2 regions of the Methylophaga sp. UBA2496 genome follow, and region 2 is predicted to be linked to the other one. Evidence: riboswitches for the same ligand, from Rfam matches in the RefSeq annotation. Region 2 holds a riboswitch; the other holds the start of a gene.
What was found. A riboswitch is a leader RNA that binds a small molecule or an ion and turns the genes downstream of it on or off. The one in region 2 is predicted to bind cobalamin.
Positions count from the first base shown of each region.

Region 1: it holds a riboswitch for cobalamin, as region 2 does, so the genes downstream of both, B2W60_RS09420 (cobaltochelatase subunit CobN) here and B2W60_RS00020 (TonB-dependent receptor domain-containing protein) in region 2, are expected to answer to the same signal.

Region 1 covers NZ_DDOK01000005.1:481,749-490,659, forward strand. The annotation lists gene secD (protein translocase subunit SecD) at 1-1,245, shown strand, start outside; gene B2W60_RS09400 (calcium/sodium antiporter) at 1,793-2,848, shown strand; gene B2W60_RS09405 (alpha/beta fold hydrolase) at 2,860-3,798, opposite strand; gene B2W60_RS09410 (M48 family metalloprotease) at 3,811-4,842, opposite strand; gene B2W60_RS09415 (LemA family protein) at 4,845-5,423, opposite strand; cobalamin riboswitch at 5,650-5,963, shown strand; gene B2W60_RS09420 (cobaltochelatase subunit CobN) at 6,061-8,911, shown strand, end outside.
Region 2 covers NZ_DDOK01000001.1:2,049-10,959, forward strand. The annotation lists partial or broken gene B2W60_RS00005 (hypothetical protein) at 1-21, opposite strand, end outside; gene B2W60_RS00010 (vWA domain-containing protein) at 22-1,800, opposite strand; gene B2W60_RS00015 (O-succinylhomoserine sulfhydrylase) at 1,930-3,114, opposite strand; gene B2W60_RS00020 (TonB-dependent receptor domain-containing protein) at 3,297-5,126, opposite strand; cobalamin riboswitch at 5,188-5,382, opposite strand; cobalamin riboswitch at 5,462-5,664, shown strand; gene B2W60_RS00025 (hypothetical protein) at 5,720-6,295, shown strand; gene B2W60_RS00030 (cobyrinate a,c-diamide synthase) at 6,295-7,587, shown strand; gene bluB (5,6-dimethylbenzimidazole synthase) at 7,584-8,246, shown strand; gene cbiB (adenosylcobinamide-phosphate synthase CbiB) at 8,243-8,911, shown strand, end outside.

The DNA of each region.
Region 1 (8,911 bases), on a different contig from region 2:
AATGAACGGATCCGTGAAGAAACCCGTCGCGGTAAACGGGCACTTATAGCTCTGGATGCCGGTTTCAGACGCGCTTACAGCACGATTCTGGACTCCAATATCACCTCTTTAATCGCTATCAGTCTGTTGTTTATGTTTGGTAGTGGCCCGGTACGTGGGTTTGCGGTGGCGATTGCCATTGGTTTGTTAACATCAATGTTTACCTCCATTTCATTTACCCGATTATTAATGGAATGGCGGGTCAGTCGTATGCCGAAACAGGCTTATCTGAATATCTCAGGTATTAGGGTTCTGGATCGTCTGAGTAATAGCAAAATCGACTTTATGCGAGGCCGTTTTGTTGGTATTGCCATTTCTGCCATTTTGTCATTGGCCGCGATTGGCTTGTTTATGCAGCCGGGTTTGAAATACGGTATCGACTTCAGTGGTGGTACTGTAATGGAGGTTCAGGCACCCAATACGGATGTAGAACAAGTACGTCATGCCTTGCAGGCAAAAGGTTTTGCTCAGGCATCGATTCAGGAATTTGGCGATGATGACTATTATCTGGTTCGCTTGCCAATGGAGGGTGCAGAACAGGTAGCTAGCGGTGAACCCGTTGAAAATATTAAATCTGCGGTACAGGAAATATCGGCAGATGCGAGTTTCCCTCGGGTTGAGATGGTTGGGCCAAAAGTCAGTGGCGATTTCCGTGACGCCACTATCCTGGCCATTGTTTTTGCTGGGCTGGGAATGCTGGCCTATTTGTGGATCCGCTTTGAATATCACTTTGCCCTGGCAGCGACCTTAACCATTGGTTTGGATTTAACTAAAACGATTGGTTTTTTTGTACTGACAGGAGTGGAGTTCAATCTGACCGCCGTAGCAGCCTTGTTAGCATTGATTGGTTATTCAGTTAATGACAAAGTGGTGGTGTTTGACCGGGTACGCGAAAATCTTCGGCTCACGCCTGATAAGCCGATGTTACAGTTGCTCAATGAGAGTATTACATCAACATTGACCCGCACGGTATTTACCTCTGTCACGACATTTTTGGCATTGATACCGATGGCGGTTGCCGGTGGAAGTGCTGTTGCCAGCTTTGCGTTGCCGATGTTATTTGGCATTGTGATCGGCACCAGCTCGTCGGTATTTATCGCGGCACCAATCGTTTTCTGGATGGGACAGCATCGCATGCGTAAAGGGCTGTCACAGTTACGGCCTTCGGCTGAAGAGATGCAAAAGAAACTGGATGCCATCATGTAGATTTGTTCAAAAAGTGTCTGTAATCGATTAATAAATAAGGCTTTATGGTGATTATCTTCACCATAAAGCAGTAGGGCTTGTTTATCTTTCATCTCCGCTTCTGTTGTGAGCTGAAAAAGCGTCAATCAAGGCACGAGGAGCGCCTTTTGTGATATACATCCATGTATCTCACCCCATTGGGGCTTATACGCTCAAAAACGCTCCCGGCGTTTTTGTAGTTATTCTAAATAAGCGACGAGCAACGCAGACCGGCGCACGCCTCCCTGGCGCGCCGGCATACAGTCCATCCGTGGACATAAGTGGCGCTTTTTCAGTCACAACCCGCAGGGCTGGGACTATTTTTGCGGCCGACTGCGTTGTATGAAATACATCCCTGTATTTCACCGCTACGCGGCCAGCAAAGCTGTTCAAATGAGTTCCAGACTCATTTGTCAATCACTTATGTAGGAAGGCTACACGTCGTGCTTTCCGCCTTGTCGGACACAAAAATAGCCTCCAGCAGCGGTGGATATGAAAGATAAACAAGCCCTAATCAAGGATAAAGAAGATGACGTTGTTAATGTTAGCGGCAGGATTCGTTTTGTTGATTGTCGGTGCCGAATTACTGGTTAAAGGTGCTTCTCGTTTAGCAACCAGCTTTGGTATTCCGGCTTTAGTCGTGGGTCTTACGGTGGTGGCTTTTGGTACCAGCGCACCGGAGTTAGCGGTCAGTGTAAAAGCGGCATTTTCCGGACAAGCCGAGTTGGCCATTGCCAATGTGGTGGGCAGTAATATTTTTAATATTCTGTTTATTCTGGGCTTAGCTGCATTGATTATGCCGCTGATGGTTTCGCAACAGCTGATCCGTCAGGATGTGCCGATCATGATGGGTGTCAGTTTTGTTGCTTTATGGATGATTCAAGACGGCAGTATCGGCAAGCCGGAAGCTGGTTTGCTGTTTTTGGGAGTCATTCTGTATACGGTATTTCTGTTTTATCAGGGTAAAAAAACCGGTATCGAGGACAGACAAGCATCCAGCAGCCAAACAGCACCTATATGGCAAAATATTTTGCTACTGATAGTGGGCCTCGCGTTACTGGTTCTGGGCGCCAGATGGTTGGTGCAAAGCGCCGTGACAATCGCCTCCTCATTTGGTGTCAGTGAGGCAGTCATTGGGTTAACCATTATTGCGGCTGGCACTTCTTTACCCGAAGTGATGACATCTATTGTTGCCACCATTAAAGGTGAACGAGATATCGCTATTGGCAATGTGGTCGGCAGTAATATCTTTAATATTCTGGCGGTATTAGGCTTGTCAGGTTTGCTATCACCTACCCCATTACTGGCTAGCGAGCAGTTAAGCCAAATCGATTTTCCGGTGATGGTTGCAGTTGCAGTTTTATGTTTGCCATTGTTCTTTCTCGGCAGCACGTTAAATCGTTTCGAAGGCTTTTTATTCCTGCTGTTATATGTTGCTTATGTGTGGTTTACCATCGCAATAGCCTTATCCCTGCCCTATCTGCAAGATTTACAAACCGTCCTGATCTATGGATTAGCACCTTTAGTTGGTTTTTATGTATTGCTGTGCCTGATAAATGATTTATTACAGCGGCGATATAAGTAATGCACAAGTGACTAGTCAGTAGCTTTCTGAGTCAAGTGCTGTCGTAACCGGTCGTCAACCTGCTCAGAGGCTTCCAAGTGTGGAGCATGACCAACATTCTCGAGAGATAACATCTCTGCTCCTGGCAAGATAGCCAACAGTTTTGCTGATTCTGAATATGGGGTAACGATATCCTGTTTGCCCCATATTAATAAGGTCGGAATATTCTGCTGGCCTAGCTGCTGGTATGTGTCCAGATGATTATCGGCCAACAAATGACGTGCTGTAGATAGCAGGCTTTTTCGAGTGTCTTTCACCATGATTTCGTCTAAAAAACGGGTTTTTATCGTATCCAGTTCAGCCACTGGCAGATAAACCATATTTTCAATATGCTTCGTCAACTGGGTTCTCATCAGCACAATAGCCAACGGATCAGCTAATAACGGGAGTTGAAATAAAGCAACATCCTGGCGTTGGCTTAACGGCGATAACAGTGTCAGGGTGGTTATTTTTAATGGTTCGTTTGCTGCAAACTCAGCGGCAACCAACGCCCCCATTGAGATACCGACTAAATGAAACGGTTCAGTAATGGCTAATGTTTGTAGCAAAGCCCGCAACTGATTCACAAACAGATCTTTATCGTAAATAACGTCTGGTCGATCTGAAAAACCTCGCCCATATAAATCAAAGCGTAATACACGAAAGCCATCTGCAACCAGTCTGTCGAAAGTGCCATCCCACAGGTGTGAGCCTATAGCAAAACCATGTACCAGGATCACCAATGGTGCGTTTTCAGGTCCCTGCAATTCATAAAAAGTGTTACCGGCACTGAGTCTGGCAAGCTGACCAGACGAAGCTGGATCGCGAGCGTCTTCAATGTTCAGCACTTCAGGATCCTGCCATCTGGCCACAGCATAGAATATGACCCAAAGCAGGATTATCAGCAGTGACAAATATTTGATGATCTGCACGGTTATTACGCGCTAACTATTTTGTTCGGTTGTTTCGATTACAGGCCAGCCATTATTTTCTGGGTCAAAAGCAGGATCCAGCACCTGAATACGTTTAACCAATGGAGGATGCGTTGATAATAATCCGGACATTTTGTTAGAAAGCTCGGAAAACATCATATGTCTTGCCTCTTCCAATTCATCATGTACGGGTTCTTTAATACCTTTTTGGCTCAGGCTGCCTATTTTTTTCAAAGCACCGGCTAAAGCGATAGGATCCCCGGTATAGCGTGTAGCATCAGCATCAGCAAGATATTCACGTTGACGAGAAATTGCTGCCTGCATGATTTTTCCCATAAAAGCCCCTAATAATCCCAACAGGATCAGAGCAATCCCTATTAAGGCTATCTGGGCTCCCCCTTTTCTGCCCCGGCCACCGGAATGCATCAAAATACGTCCCAAAATATACAAAGCCATTAAGCCATGAATCAGGCCAATGACCCGCAGATTTAATCGCATATCCAGATTACGGATATGGGCAAACTCATGAGCAACAACGGCAGTCAGTTCATCGCGATTTAATAACGTCAATGCGCCACGAGTCACGGCAATAGCCGCATTATCGGGGGAGCTCCCGGCCGCGAACGCATTAATTCCGGGTTCGTTTTCAATGATAAAAATCTGCGGTGTCTGGAGGCTGGCACCCAACGCCACTTCCTCAACAATGTTTCTATAGCGTGTAACCAAGTGGTCACCCGTTATCTCATTAATCTCGGTTGCACCTAAAGCATGAGCCACTTTCGCACCGTCACCTCCCATGGTGACAATTTTCCAGACAGAGGTGAGAACAATTACCGTAGCAACGCCGGCAGCAACCAGCCCAAATAATGGCCAGTTAACCATTATCTGTTCAGTCTGATTAATGCTGTCGCCGCTCATCCTGACAGAAGCCAGTGCGGCAATGACGGCGGCAATCAATGCCACGGAAAAGATAAACAAAGTCATTATCAGCCGACTTTGTTTTCGGGCATTTGCTCCAAGTTGATAGCTGCTCATTGCAGCCATTTTTAAAATTCAACCTTGGGAGCTTCTTGAATCGCTTCACGGTCATCAAACTCCAGCTCTGATGCGCGAGTAAAGCTGAACATATTGGCTAGAATATTGGTCGGAAAAGTTTCCAGAACATTGTTATATTCAAGCACCGTATTATTGTAGCCGCGGCGTGAGGCTGCGACTTTATTTTCAATACTGGTCAGCTGTTCCATCAGATCCCGGAAAGCACCATCTGCTTTCAGATCTGGATAAGCTTCTGATAACGCAAAAATGCCACCCATTGCTTTTCCTAAAACACTCTCAGCCTGCCCCAGCGCCAGCATGGACTTTGCATCGCCCGAGTCAGTTTGATCACGCATTTTTTCTGCCTGATTGCGAGCTTCAATGACCCCATTAAGGGTTTCCTGTTCATGCTGGGCATAGCCTTTAACGGTGCTGACCAGTTGGGGAATCATGTCATGGCGTTGTTTAAGTGTGACGTCTATCTGTTTGAATGCATTTTGAAAGATATTTCGATGCCGCACCAATTTATTGTATTCAATAATCACATATAAAATCAGTAAGCCGGCAATCCCTAGTAATACCCATTCCATATTGACTCTCCTTATAGTGAACTTAATGTCGTGATTGATTATGAATTAGTTACCCAAAGTTCGAAACAGCTTACTGACTATGGAAGCTAAGGGCCATTAATGTTCAGCCAAATACTATCTCAATAGCATTTTGGGGCTTACTTTTGAAGCCAATCAAGCAACGTTTGCAAGCTGACTCGTATTACTAAAAATATCGCCTGGTTTGCTTGAATAACAATTGTCTGTATTATCGCTGGCAGTTTCAGGTGCCTTTATTACAACATGTGATAAAGGTTAAACGGGAAACAGGTGACCCACTCGTTTGGTTATGCCTGTACTGCCCCCGCAACGGTAAACAGTTATGTCATTTTTCTGGTCACTATCAGCTTGATAGATCGACAGTCACTGTACTTCGGTATGGGAAGACGAGAAATGATGCTGAGGGTCTGTTTATCTTTCATCGCCACCACTGTTTTGGGTTTCTCAAAACAGCGATAAAAGATAAACAAACCCTATGGCTAAACTGTAAGTCCGGAGACCGGCCCGAAACTAAATGGAGTCGTGGCGGGGTGCCTATACGTTTCCGGAATTACACCTTTATTGCCCCCTGCCCGCTATTGACCAATTGATCGCTGTTATTGCTTCGGCAGGATGCTTTATGTCTTTTATTTTCAAATTCCCCATCAGCCTGCTGAAGCAGGTTATTTTCCTCATAATTGCAGTAACCACCGCGATTGCATCAGCGCATGCAACAGAGCAAAGTGTCACCGTTATCGTGTCGGACCGATCTGCTCCGACCCTGGTGGCTGGCGCGCATCAGCTATTGCAACAGCAGGCTGATGCGAAAATACAAATTCGCACCGTCAGTCAGCTTAACTCGCTGAATGATAATGCCCTTCAGCAATTATTTGATAACAGCGGCAGCTTATTGATCGTAGGTGTATTCGGGGATGCGGTTGAGCGTTTGCTCAGTCGTCAATATAAAAATAAACAAAAACGCTATGTATTGCATAGTGACCAGCGACTCATTCAATTAAATAGTGATCCCGTTACAGATTTCATTCCTGAACAAGTACTTAGCGATAAAATCTCATTAAGCTCGGCAGAAATGCTACAAAACAAACAAGACGAATATCCCGCCTATCAAAACTGGCTACAGGCTCGTGCCTACTGGGTGAACCGTTCAACCGAAAATGCCCGTAACTTGCTGGATATGTTGCTGTCTGATGGCAGCAGAATAGCTGAATTGCAACTGGTCGGCTCCCTGCGCTTTGCTTTGCATTCCCCCGAAAAAACACAATGGTTGTCCCCTGCTGAAATTACGCAACAACTGGATGTTGCCCGACCGATTGTCTGGTTGCTGGATCACGATACTGGCGACTTGACCGGTGAATGGAAATTGCATCAACAATACTGCCAGGCATTGAACAGCCAATGCATTTCAGTTTTGGCCGCCTGGGGGAAACCCAGTGTTGTGGCGATTAAAACTATCCACAATCTGATGAACAACCACTTACAAAACACGCCATGGGGCCTGGTTTCCATTCAGGATTTTGTGATTGGTGGTGGTGATGGTCGGGAACAGGTGGAACAGCTGTTTACCGAAATGAATGTGCCGGTAGTAAAAGGTATCCGTATAACGGAGCTGACTCAAGCTGATTATGATTTATCAGCACAAGGTGTTCCACGCGACTCGATTCATTACCGAATCGCCATGCCCGAGTTACAGGGGGTTAGTCAGCCGCAGATATTAGCCTTATCGGAGCCGGCAAAGCTTGATCAGCAAACCGGTGCACAGCTTACGCAAAGTCTGCCTGTCACCAGCGAAATTAACCGCCAGGCAATACGCATGCAACGCTGGCTGGACCTGCAACAAAAAGACAATGCTGATAAACGTGTTGCGATTATTTATTACAACCATCCTCCCGGCAGACACAATATCGGCGCCGATAATCTGAATGTGCCGGAAAGTTTATTGGAAATATTAAATGCGCTTAAAAACGCAGGTTATCAGACAGGTGAGCTGCCAAAAGATGCGGAATCTTTGCTGGATATGCTGCAACTTCAAGGGGTGAATTTACCTGAAGACGCTGAAGCATTATCAGCGATGTCCAAGGTTGCTAACACTATGACAGCGGATGATTATCAACGCTGGTTCAAACAGTTACCGGCAACGGTTCAGGCTGAAATGATTGATGGTCCTTTGGCAGGATTACAGCAGCGGATGCGTGATGCTATTAAGCAGGCTCTGGCATTGGAAAATGTAACCGTTCGGCAATCTCAACTGAAGTTACTGTCGGCATTTATGCAGCAGACCTCTACGGATATTCATCACGCGCTGGATGGTTTGCGTCATCCCGGCCGCAGTCGTGCATTGGATTTATTAACCCAGCTGGAACAAGATTATCAGCAGATAATCGATGCAGCTGCTCAAGGTGAACAACCTGACTGGCAGCATAGCAAATCATTACATGATGCCCTGTTGGAAATGCAGATCGAAGGTATTCGTGGCTGGGGTAAAATACCCGGCAAAGTGATGGTTTGGGATAATCAACTACTGATACCCGGCGTGCAATTTGGCAATGTATTTATCGGTCCGCAACCACCTCGCGGTTGGGAGATCCATGAAGAACTGTTGCATGCCAATATGTCTTTCCCTCCGCCGCATCAATATCTGGCGTTTTATCACTATATTCAGTCAACATTTAACGCTGATGCCATGGTGCATATTGGTCGACATTCCACCTATGAGTTTTTACCCAAACGCAGTGTAGGTCTGGGCGAAGATGATTACCCTAGTATTATCGCCGGTGATGTGCCTGGACTTTATCCATATATAGTTGATGGTGTTGGCGAAGGCATACAGGCCAAACGTCGCGGGCAGGCAGTTATCATCGATCATTTAACTCCCCCGCTCGCCGTCACTGAACTGTATGACGATTTGCTGCAACTACGTCAGTTGATTGAAAGCGCCGAAGCGGCTTCAGATAAAGCCACACGGGATCGGGCTATTCGCAGCCTGCGTGAACAAATCGAAACCATGGGGCTGCGTGATGAATTGATCGCCAGCATGGATGAAGAGCTGCAAGTTCGTGGTGCCGGTTTTGACGAAATTGATGATGATTTTCTGCTGCATGAAGTTGGTCATTATCTGACGCATTTTCAGGAAACCTTTATGCCATTGGGATTGCATGTATTTGGTCGTGACTGGTCAGCTGAAGGTCTGGATACCATGATGAATTCAATGCTGGATAAATCCGAGCCCAGTGAACAACAACGCGATGAGATATATCAGAGGTTACAAATGTCTCCTGCCGCTGAAATTGACGCCCTACTGAATGGCCTGAATGGACGTTTTATCTCTCCAGGGAAAGGCAATGATCCTATTCGAACGCCAGATGCCCTGCCCACCGGACGAAATTTCTATGCTTTGGACGGCAGCTTACTGCCTACCCGTGTGGGTTTTGATATCGGTCAGCAACTGGCTGCGCCGGTATTGACCGGTGAAA
Region 2 (8,911 bases):
AACCGGATCAGTCATAGACATTTATAATAAGTCTCCAGGTAATAGCTGCCGGCGACGGCTGCGATGCCAAAACCAGAATCCCATCAATAACAACAGCACAATAACGGCATTACCAATGGCTAAAATGACAGTATTTGATAATCGAAAGACAGTCTCATCAATAATCGTTGTTTCTTCATCTGCAACCGGATCAATCATCACCGGTTCAAATGGCTTATCAGCAGAATCAGCAGCAAGCGCTGTTTCTGAAGTAATCGTCAATGTGGCCCCCATTTCGTCCAGTAACTGAATGGGTTTCGGCTGTAAAAAAACATTACGGCCAGTCAGGGTTTTACCTCTGATCTGCAACGATAATTGATACGCAGTTTCCGGCTGCAGATCAGCTAAAGTCAGCTGCCAGGTGTTATCAGCTTGGCGTAACACATCATAGGGAAACTCACTGCCATCAGCGGCGCTGAGCAATGCGGTGATTTGCAATGATTTAGGATCAATCATGCTGGCATCAGCTGACATGGATAAACGATGACTTCGACTGTCTGTTTCCAGCTGGGTAACGGTAACATCAAACGGCAATGCTACTACGTTGACAGATTGCCGCCGCTGGCGTTCAAATGTGTCACTTTTTGCCGTGATCACAATATCATTTTGTCCACTATCAAACAGCTTGCCCAAATTTGCCATAAACGTCGCCGTCTGGTTATTTAAGGTCATCGTGTTGTTGATGGGATCGCCTGCCAGTGGCTGGGTACTCAACTCTGCCGTCACCAGCTGCAGAAAATCCGTTCGCTCAACCTGTTTACCATGGTCGATCAATTTAGCAACAATATCAAATTGCTCTCCTGCCAGAATATTATTTGGCAGATCAATGGTTTCCAGTCGCAGATCGGTCAGCACCATGACCCGGTTATCCGGATCTATATTAGCGTCAATAAACCAGTCACCTGTCATCGGTTTTTCTACCGTGATTAAATCAAAATGTTTTTCCTGCATCCAGCGTACCGAGGACTCATGATTATCAGCTTGTTGGCGTTGCTGATCAGGTTGCACCAGTTGGGTGACATCGGTTTCATTTTCACGAAACACCAAAATCGTCATTTCATTGACACTGTTATCAATAGTGAACTGATTCTCAACCAACGGAACCGAATCACGTTGGGTTGCCTGTTCAAACAAATGCAGAAATACCCGTTCCAGCTCATCGGCATTATCCACCTTGTGGTACCAGCCATCGGTGGAGAGGGAGAGTTGTTTCAGTAGTTCATGATCAGCTTCTTCGGATAACGCTATTGTATGGATACGAAAGCCTTTTTGCTTAATTTGCGGTAACAGTTTATCGATAATGTTTTGCCGGGATTGTTGACTGGCAGCTTTTCCCTGATGTAAATCAACCAGACCATCCGATAACAGGATAATACTGCGTTGCCTGGCCGGATCTGAGGACTTAACATTAGCGGTAGCTTTTTGCAGGGCCTGCTCGATATCCGTAAACAAGCCGTGGGAATGAATTTCAGAGGATTTTTGCTGGACCTGTTGCCGCCATTTATCGTCAGCATTCTGTATTGGAACCAGCATATTGACGTAACGGGCAAACGTCCAGACACCACTTTCGGCATCGCCCGGCATCAACCCACCCAATAAACGCAGACCAGGTGATCGCAGATTCTGTGGATCGTTGTATTTCATGCTGCCAGACACATCAATAATGATGCGGACATCTGCATTTGACTCAGCATTGGCATTCGCTGGAAAGGCAAGCCAGATGACTGGCAGGGCCAGTATTACCCTTAATATTCTCTGCATAAAAACAACCTGTTTGGCTTGAAAAGCGGCAGAAAATGTCATCACTGGCGATTTTCTGACGCGAATTGTTTTATTTCAGACTCAATATGCAGGTTTTATGCCGATAGTTCAGTTATTTGCTTGGCGAGCTTAAAGTAGATCCAACCCACATTGGATATCTGTTTGAATATCTTCAACATTTTCCAAACCAACCGATAGACGTATCATGCCCTCGCTGATACCTGATTCGGCACGGGCTACTTCAGACAAACGGCCATGCGTAGTCGTCGCGGGATGGGTAATCGTTGTTTTTGTGTCACCCAAATTGGCGGTAATTGAAATAAAACGAGTGGCATTAATCAGTTTCCACGCAGCCTGTTGCCCGCCTTTGACTTCAAACGCAATAATGCCGCCAAAATCAGATTGCTGCTGTTTGGCTAGTTGATGACCGGGATGTGATTTCAGACCCGCATAAAAAACCTGTGACACTTGTTTTTGCTGTTGCAACCAATGGGCGAGTTGATTGGCATTGCTGGAATGCGCTCTCATACGTAAATCCAGGGTTTCCAGACCTTTCAGAAAAGTCCAGGCATTGAATGCGCTCATCGTTGGGCCAGCTGAACGCAGGAAACCGTAGACATCTTCTCCGACACGCTGTGCATCACCGACTACCGCCCCACCAACACAACGCCCCTGTCCATCAATATATTTGGTAGCAGAGTGAATCACAATATCCGCGCCAAGCAATAATGGCTGCTGTAAAGCCGGGGTACAGAAACAGTTATCGACAATTAACAGGCAATCATGCTGTTTTGCCAAAGCGGATAACGCCGCTAAATCAGCAATTTCATTGAGTGGATTGGATGGCGTTTCCAGAAACAGCGCCTTGGTATTGGGTTTAATTGCCGCTTCCCAGGCCGCCAAATCGGTTAACGGCACATAATCCGTCTGCAAACCGAACTTGCTGAGATATTTATCAAACAATACCCGGGTAGTACCAAATACACTGCGTGAAGAGACAATATGATCCCCTGCAGCACATAATCCCATAAAGGTTGCGAGAATAGCCGACATGCCTGAAGCTGTTGCCACACAGGCTTCACCTTGTTCCAGCGAGGCAAGACGTTGCTCAAAGGTGCGTACGGTTGGATTGGTAAAGCGTGCATAGATATTGCCGGGTTCATCACCGCCAAATCGTGCTGCCGCTTGTTCAGCACTGTCAAACACAAAACTTGAAGTGGGGAAAATTGGTTCGGAATGTTCGCCCTCAGGAGTTCTTACATGTCCTGTACGAATTGCACGGGTGGCAAAACCCTGGTCTTTGAGATCTGTCATGATAACTCTGAATATCGCTGGAAAATCCTGCCATTCTAAAAGATAAGCCTTATAGCTGACCAGCTTTATCCTTACTGAATGATCCGGCGAACATGCGAGGAAGATAAAATTAATGATTTGCCGTTAAAAGCTAAAAATCATGCTCAGTCGATAATGACTGAGCATGAAATAAGCTACCTATTTTAAGGCTGATAATGTAAAGACAGCATATAGGTACGATCCAAGGTATTGAAGTTATTGACTGTCTGATATTCCTTATCAAACACATTCATTGCATTTAGCTTAACCGACCAGTCATTATCAATCTGATAAGCCACTCGAAAGTCCACCAGACCATAACCACTTAAACGCGTGTTGTTAGCGGCATCGTCATAACGATAGTCACTCACTTTCCAGCTGCCGCCAATTGACCAGTCGCCAAACTGACGATCAACATGCAGATTCGCCAGGCGCTGTGCTCTGCGTGGTAGCTTATTACGTGTTTCCTCATCTTCGGGTTTAAGCACAGTCGCATTGAACTGTACCTGCCAATTCAGCAGCGTTGTAGCCAAATCGAATTCAAGACCTTTGATTTTGGCTTCAGCCACATTTTCAGTGGTGGGAAATTGATATACCAACAAATCACGTATTTTGTTCTGAAAAGCATGGACTCCCCAGGTACCCCAATCAGCGTTACCTAACAAACCAACACCATAGTTTTTCGATTTTTCGGCTTCCAAATCGGGATTGCCAACAAAAAACCCAACATCTGGATAATAAAGTTCATTAAATGTTGGGGCTTTGAATGCCGTTCCAACATTCGCCGTAAGCTGAAGTGCCTGTGTTAACTGATAGCCCCACTCTGCCGTGCCGGTCGTTTCTTCCCCATAGGCTTCGTTATCATCATGTCGAGAACTTAATAACCAGCTGTGATTTCCTGCCTGCCCTTGCCAACTGATAAAAAACGCCTTGTTATCGCGTGAAGTTTCATCGTAATCAATCGTGCCCTCAATTCGGTCATGATCATAGTCAAGACCTACATTAAGTCGTTGATTTTTTGTCAGCATAAAAGTATTGACCAGACTGATAAACCGATGACGGGTATTGAAAGTGCCATCCGGAATGCCATCTTTATAATTATCCGATTCGTCCCTTGATTCAGATAAATTGAGTGACATTAACCAATAATCAGTGAACTGATAACGTGTGTTTACGCCCATAACCTGTTGAATATTATCAGCATAAAAATCTTCTGTAACAGAAAAACTATCATAATGATTTCGGGATTGAGCGCGTAAAAAATTCGCTCCAACACTCCAGTCCTTATTGATATCGTGATCAACTTTTGCTGAAACACTATTATTCCGATAACCATCATGATCCGGATTATCTTCTTCTCGGGCATTAATTCCATTGGTGGATTGATGCGTGAAATTTGCATGATAACGCGTTGTTTCATTACCACCACTGACACCACCACTGGCCTGTTTGGTATTATGGCTGCCAATTCCAACCGAAGCATAGGGTGTCGGGTCTTGTTTTTTACCTTGCCGGGTAAATATCTGAATGACACCACCAATCGCTTCAGAACCATACAAACCAGACCTTGGTCCACGTACGATTTCAATACGCTCAATCTGATTTATCGGAAAGTCCTGGATGGCAGCACCGCCTGATGTAGCAGAATGCCATTTAACCCCATCAACTAAAAACAAAACGTGATCTGAATTTGTTCCTCTCAAATAGACACTACTGTTTTTCCCTAAGCCACCACTATTTGAAATATCCATACTTGGAAACCGTGATAATAAGCTAGGCAAATCATTGATTTGCAAACGTTCAATATCAGCACGCGTGATAACGCTATTGGGTGCCAGCGCATTTTCGGTAGGCATCCGGTTGGCGGTAATGGTTATTGCATCAAGGGATTCCTGTTCGGCCAGAGCCGTAACAGAGAAGGTGGAAGTAGCCAGTGCCGCCAAAGTCAGTCGGGCACAGACACGCAAAGGCATGGCCTTTGTTAAAGGTTTCATATTGTCTCCTGGGGATACGCTCACCCGCGATCCGGATTAATAAAGTCACACAACACACGTTGGTTGTGATGAACTTCAGGCCGGTCTCCGGACTCACGTTGTGGCTTGCGCCAGTACACCCGCCTTCCCACGATTAATCGCAGTGGCTGATTGGATGCATTTTCAACGTTTACCGTTGCGGGGGCAGTGTTGGTTTTTCACCAACTTCCCGTTTAACTCTGATGGATATCAAAGCACCTGAAGAGGGGCGCATCTTAGATCTCCCCCGCCATATCGTCAAATGCGATAACGTAGAAAGTCTATTTCCAAATTGACAATATGGACTGCTAATCCTTATTCTGTCGGCTGTTTCAGGTGTCGCGAAAGCGATGAAACGGGAAGTTGGTGCATTTTCATCTGAAGATAAAGCCGACACTGCCCCCGCAACGGTAAATAAGTTCAGGTTGAACGTTACGCCACTGTATTTTTACGGGAAGGTGTTCAACTGGTGATGGCACCACTTATGAGTCCGGAGACCGGCCTGAAATATCCTGGTCTGTTGACCGAAAATGCTATTAACCAAGTTGTGCGGGTGAGCACATCGGAGAACCTCAATGTCGTTATTATCTCAACGTCAGCAACTGATCGTGGCTGCACTTCTGGCTTTATTAATGGTGATGACTCGCGGTCATCATTTTGCCGATATCAATGTTTTACACAGCGCTTCCTGGGCCGTATTTATGCTCGCCGGGTTTTATCTGGCTTCCAAATTGTGGTTTCCAGTGTTTTTAGGCATGGCTGTCGTGTTGGATTTGATGTCGGTTTACATCGGTGGTGCCAGTAATTTTTGTGTTTCACCAGCGTATGGATTTTTATTACCCGCTTACGGCAGTTTATGGCTGGCAGGTCGCTGGTTCCAATCCAAATACCAATTTAACTGGACCGCATTGTTTACCCTTGCATTGACACTGGTTTCGGTGACTGCAATTGCCGGCTTGTTCAGTGGCGGTGGTTTTTACTGGTTTTCAGGTCGTTATATTGATCCCACCATGGCTGAGTATATGACCCGGTTTGTGCAGTCCTATCCTGGTAACCTGAGTAAATTAAGCTTTTATATCGCTATAGCCGCGGTGATTCATATCAGCTTCCGTTTTGCCAATTTGAGCCAGCGCAGTAATCAGCTACGTTAATGTCAAAGCAGCCGCAAACCTGCGCTGCGCTGATTATTGCTGCCCCCGCCTCAGGTCAAGGTAAAACAACCGTTACCGCGACCTTGGCGTGGCATTATCGACGTCAGGGTAAACAGGTCCGAATTTTCAAAGTGGGTCCAGACTTTCTGGACCCAATGATCCTGTCTTTTGCCTCCGGCCATCCGGTTTATCAAGTTGATTTATGGATGGTCGGTGAAACTCACTCCAGACAACTTATCGCTGAAGCCGCCCAACAGGCGGATATCATTCTGATTGAAGGGGTGATGGGCTTGTTTGATGGCGCGCCCTCCACAGCTGATCTGGCTGCCACTTTGGGAATCCCGGTGTTAGCGGTGATTGATGCCAGTGCCATGGCACAAACATTCGCTGCGTTAGCGTTCGGCTTAGCCAAATTTCGTCAGGATGTGACGTTGACTGGCGTTCTGGCCAATCGTGTGGGCAGTGCCAGACATGCTGAAATGCTGACATCCACTTTACCAGACGATCTACCCTATCTTGCTACTATGCCTCGTCAAACTGAAAGTCTGCCCAGCCGTTATCTGGGTTTGGTTCAGGCTGATGAACTCACGGATTTGAGTGAGCGTCTGGACAAACTGGCAGATAGCATTCAGCTCAATCCCAACTTTGTTTTACCGCAAATCAAACTAGACTACGAACCTGTTGAAGCTTTACCCCCATTATTAAAAGATCTTCGCATCGGCGTGGCTAAGGATGCAGCATTTGCCTTTATTTACCGGGCGAATCTGGATTGTTTAACCGCAATGGGCGCTGAGCTGGTATTTTTCTCGCCATTAACTGACTCAACACTTCCTGAAGTGGATAGTCTTTATCTGCCCGGTGGTTATCCTGAACTGCATCTGGAAACACTCAGCCAAAATATGTCGATGCGTCAGGCGATATGTGAACATATTAATGCCAATAAACCGATTGTGGCTGAATGTGGTGGCATGCTGTATTTGTGCCGTACCTTAACCGATAAGCATGGCCAACAAGCTGAAATGTGTGGCGTGCTGGCAGCCGATGCCAAATTGCAGGCCAGACTGACAGCCTTGGCTTTACAACAAGTCACTCTTGATAATCACACCTTACGTGGGCATACCTATCACCATTCCTTGCTGGAAAACCAACTCGACGCTATTGCTTATGCTGAATCCCCTAATGACAACAAAGTCAGTGAAGCGGTATTTCAGCAACTACGCCTGACCGCCAGTTATATCCACTTTTACTTTCCGTCAGCCCCTGAACTAATCGCCCGCTGGTTTACCCCATGAGTCTGGATAAATACCGTTTTAATGACCAGGATCGTGAGGCGGTTTATCGCGCCATTGGTGAGCGTCGGGATATACGGCATTTTATTGCTGAGCCCATCGATCAGGATATTCTGCAGCGATTATTTCACGCCGCCTGGCAGGCTCCAAGCGTAGGGCTGATGCAGCCTTGGCGGATGATTCGGATTACCGATACCGACATCCGCAACGCTATCCATCAAATCGTTGAAAACGAAAGAGTTCTGACTGCCAGGGCGCTGGGTGAACGCGAAACGGAATTTCTGCAGCTGAAAGTCGAAGGCATCAAGGAGTGCGCCGAAGTGCTGGTTATTTCGTTGATGGATAAACGTGAGTCGCATATTTTTGGTCGGCGTACCCTGCCGGAAATGGATCTGGCATCGGTATCATGTGCCATTCAGAATATGTGGCTGGCTGCCCGTGCCGAAGGTTTGGGGATGGGCTGGGTATCCTTGTTTGATCCCGACCAACTCTCTGAGTTACTGGCTATTCCTGAAGGTGCCTGCCCGGTCGCCATTCTTTGTTTGGGTCATGTCGATAAGTTTTACCAACAACCCATGCTGGAACAGGAAAATTGGCGACAACGTCAACCTTTGGATGAGCTGATTTTTGAAAACTGCTGGCCAGTCAGAACCAAATCATGACGTTTATTATGATGCTGTCTGCTTTGATTCTGGACTGGTTTTTTGGTGAACCCAAATGCCTGCATCCTTTGGTGGGCTTTGGTACGCTGGCAAACAAACTGGAATCCCGTTTTAACCAGAACCACCACAGCACTTCCAGACAATTTATTCTCGGCCTGTTGGCTTTGCTGCTTTGCGTTCTGCCCTTTGCCGTTATCAGTTTTTTCATTAGCCAGTTTGCTGTCTGGGGAACGCTATTTTCTATCCTGGTATTAACTTTATGCATCGGTCACCGCAGCCTGTTTGATCACGCAAAACCTATTCTGCATGCCATGCAGCAAGGTGATATTGAACAGGCCAAAACGCTGACCAGTCGTATTGTCAGTCGTGACAAAGAACATATTGATGTCAACAAAGCCACCATTGAATCGGTACTGGAAAATGGCAATGATGCGGTTTTTGCCACCCTGTTCTGGTTTGCCATCGGCGGTGCTGCAGGTGCAGTCACTTATCGACTCGTCAATACCCTGGATGCCATGTGGGGCTACAGAACGACGCGCTATCTCTATTTCGGTAAAGCGGCAGCACGACTTGATGATGTTTTAAATTATATTCCCGCCAGACTTACCGCGTTGAGCTATGCCTTGCTTGGCAATAGCCGCAAAGCCTTTATTTGTTGGCGGCAG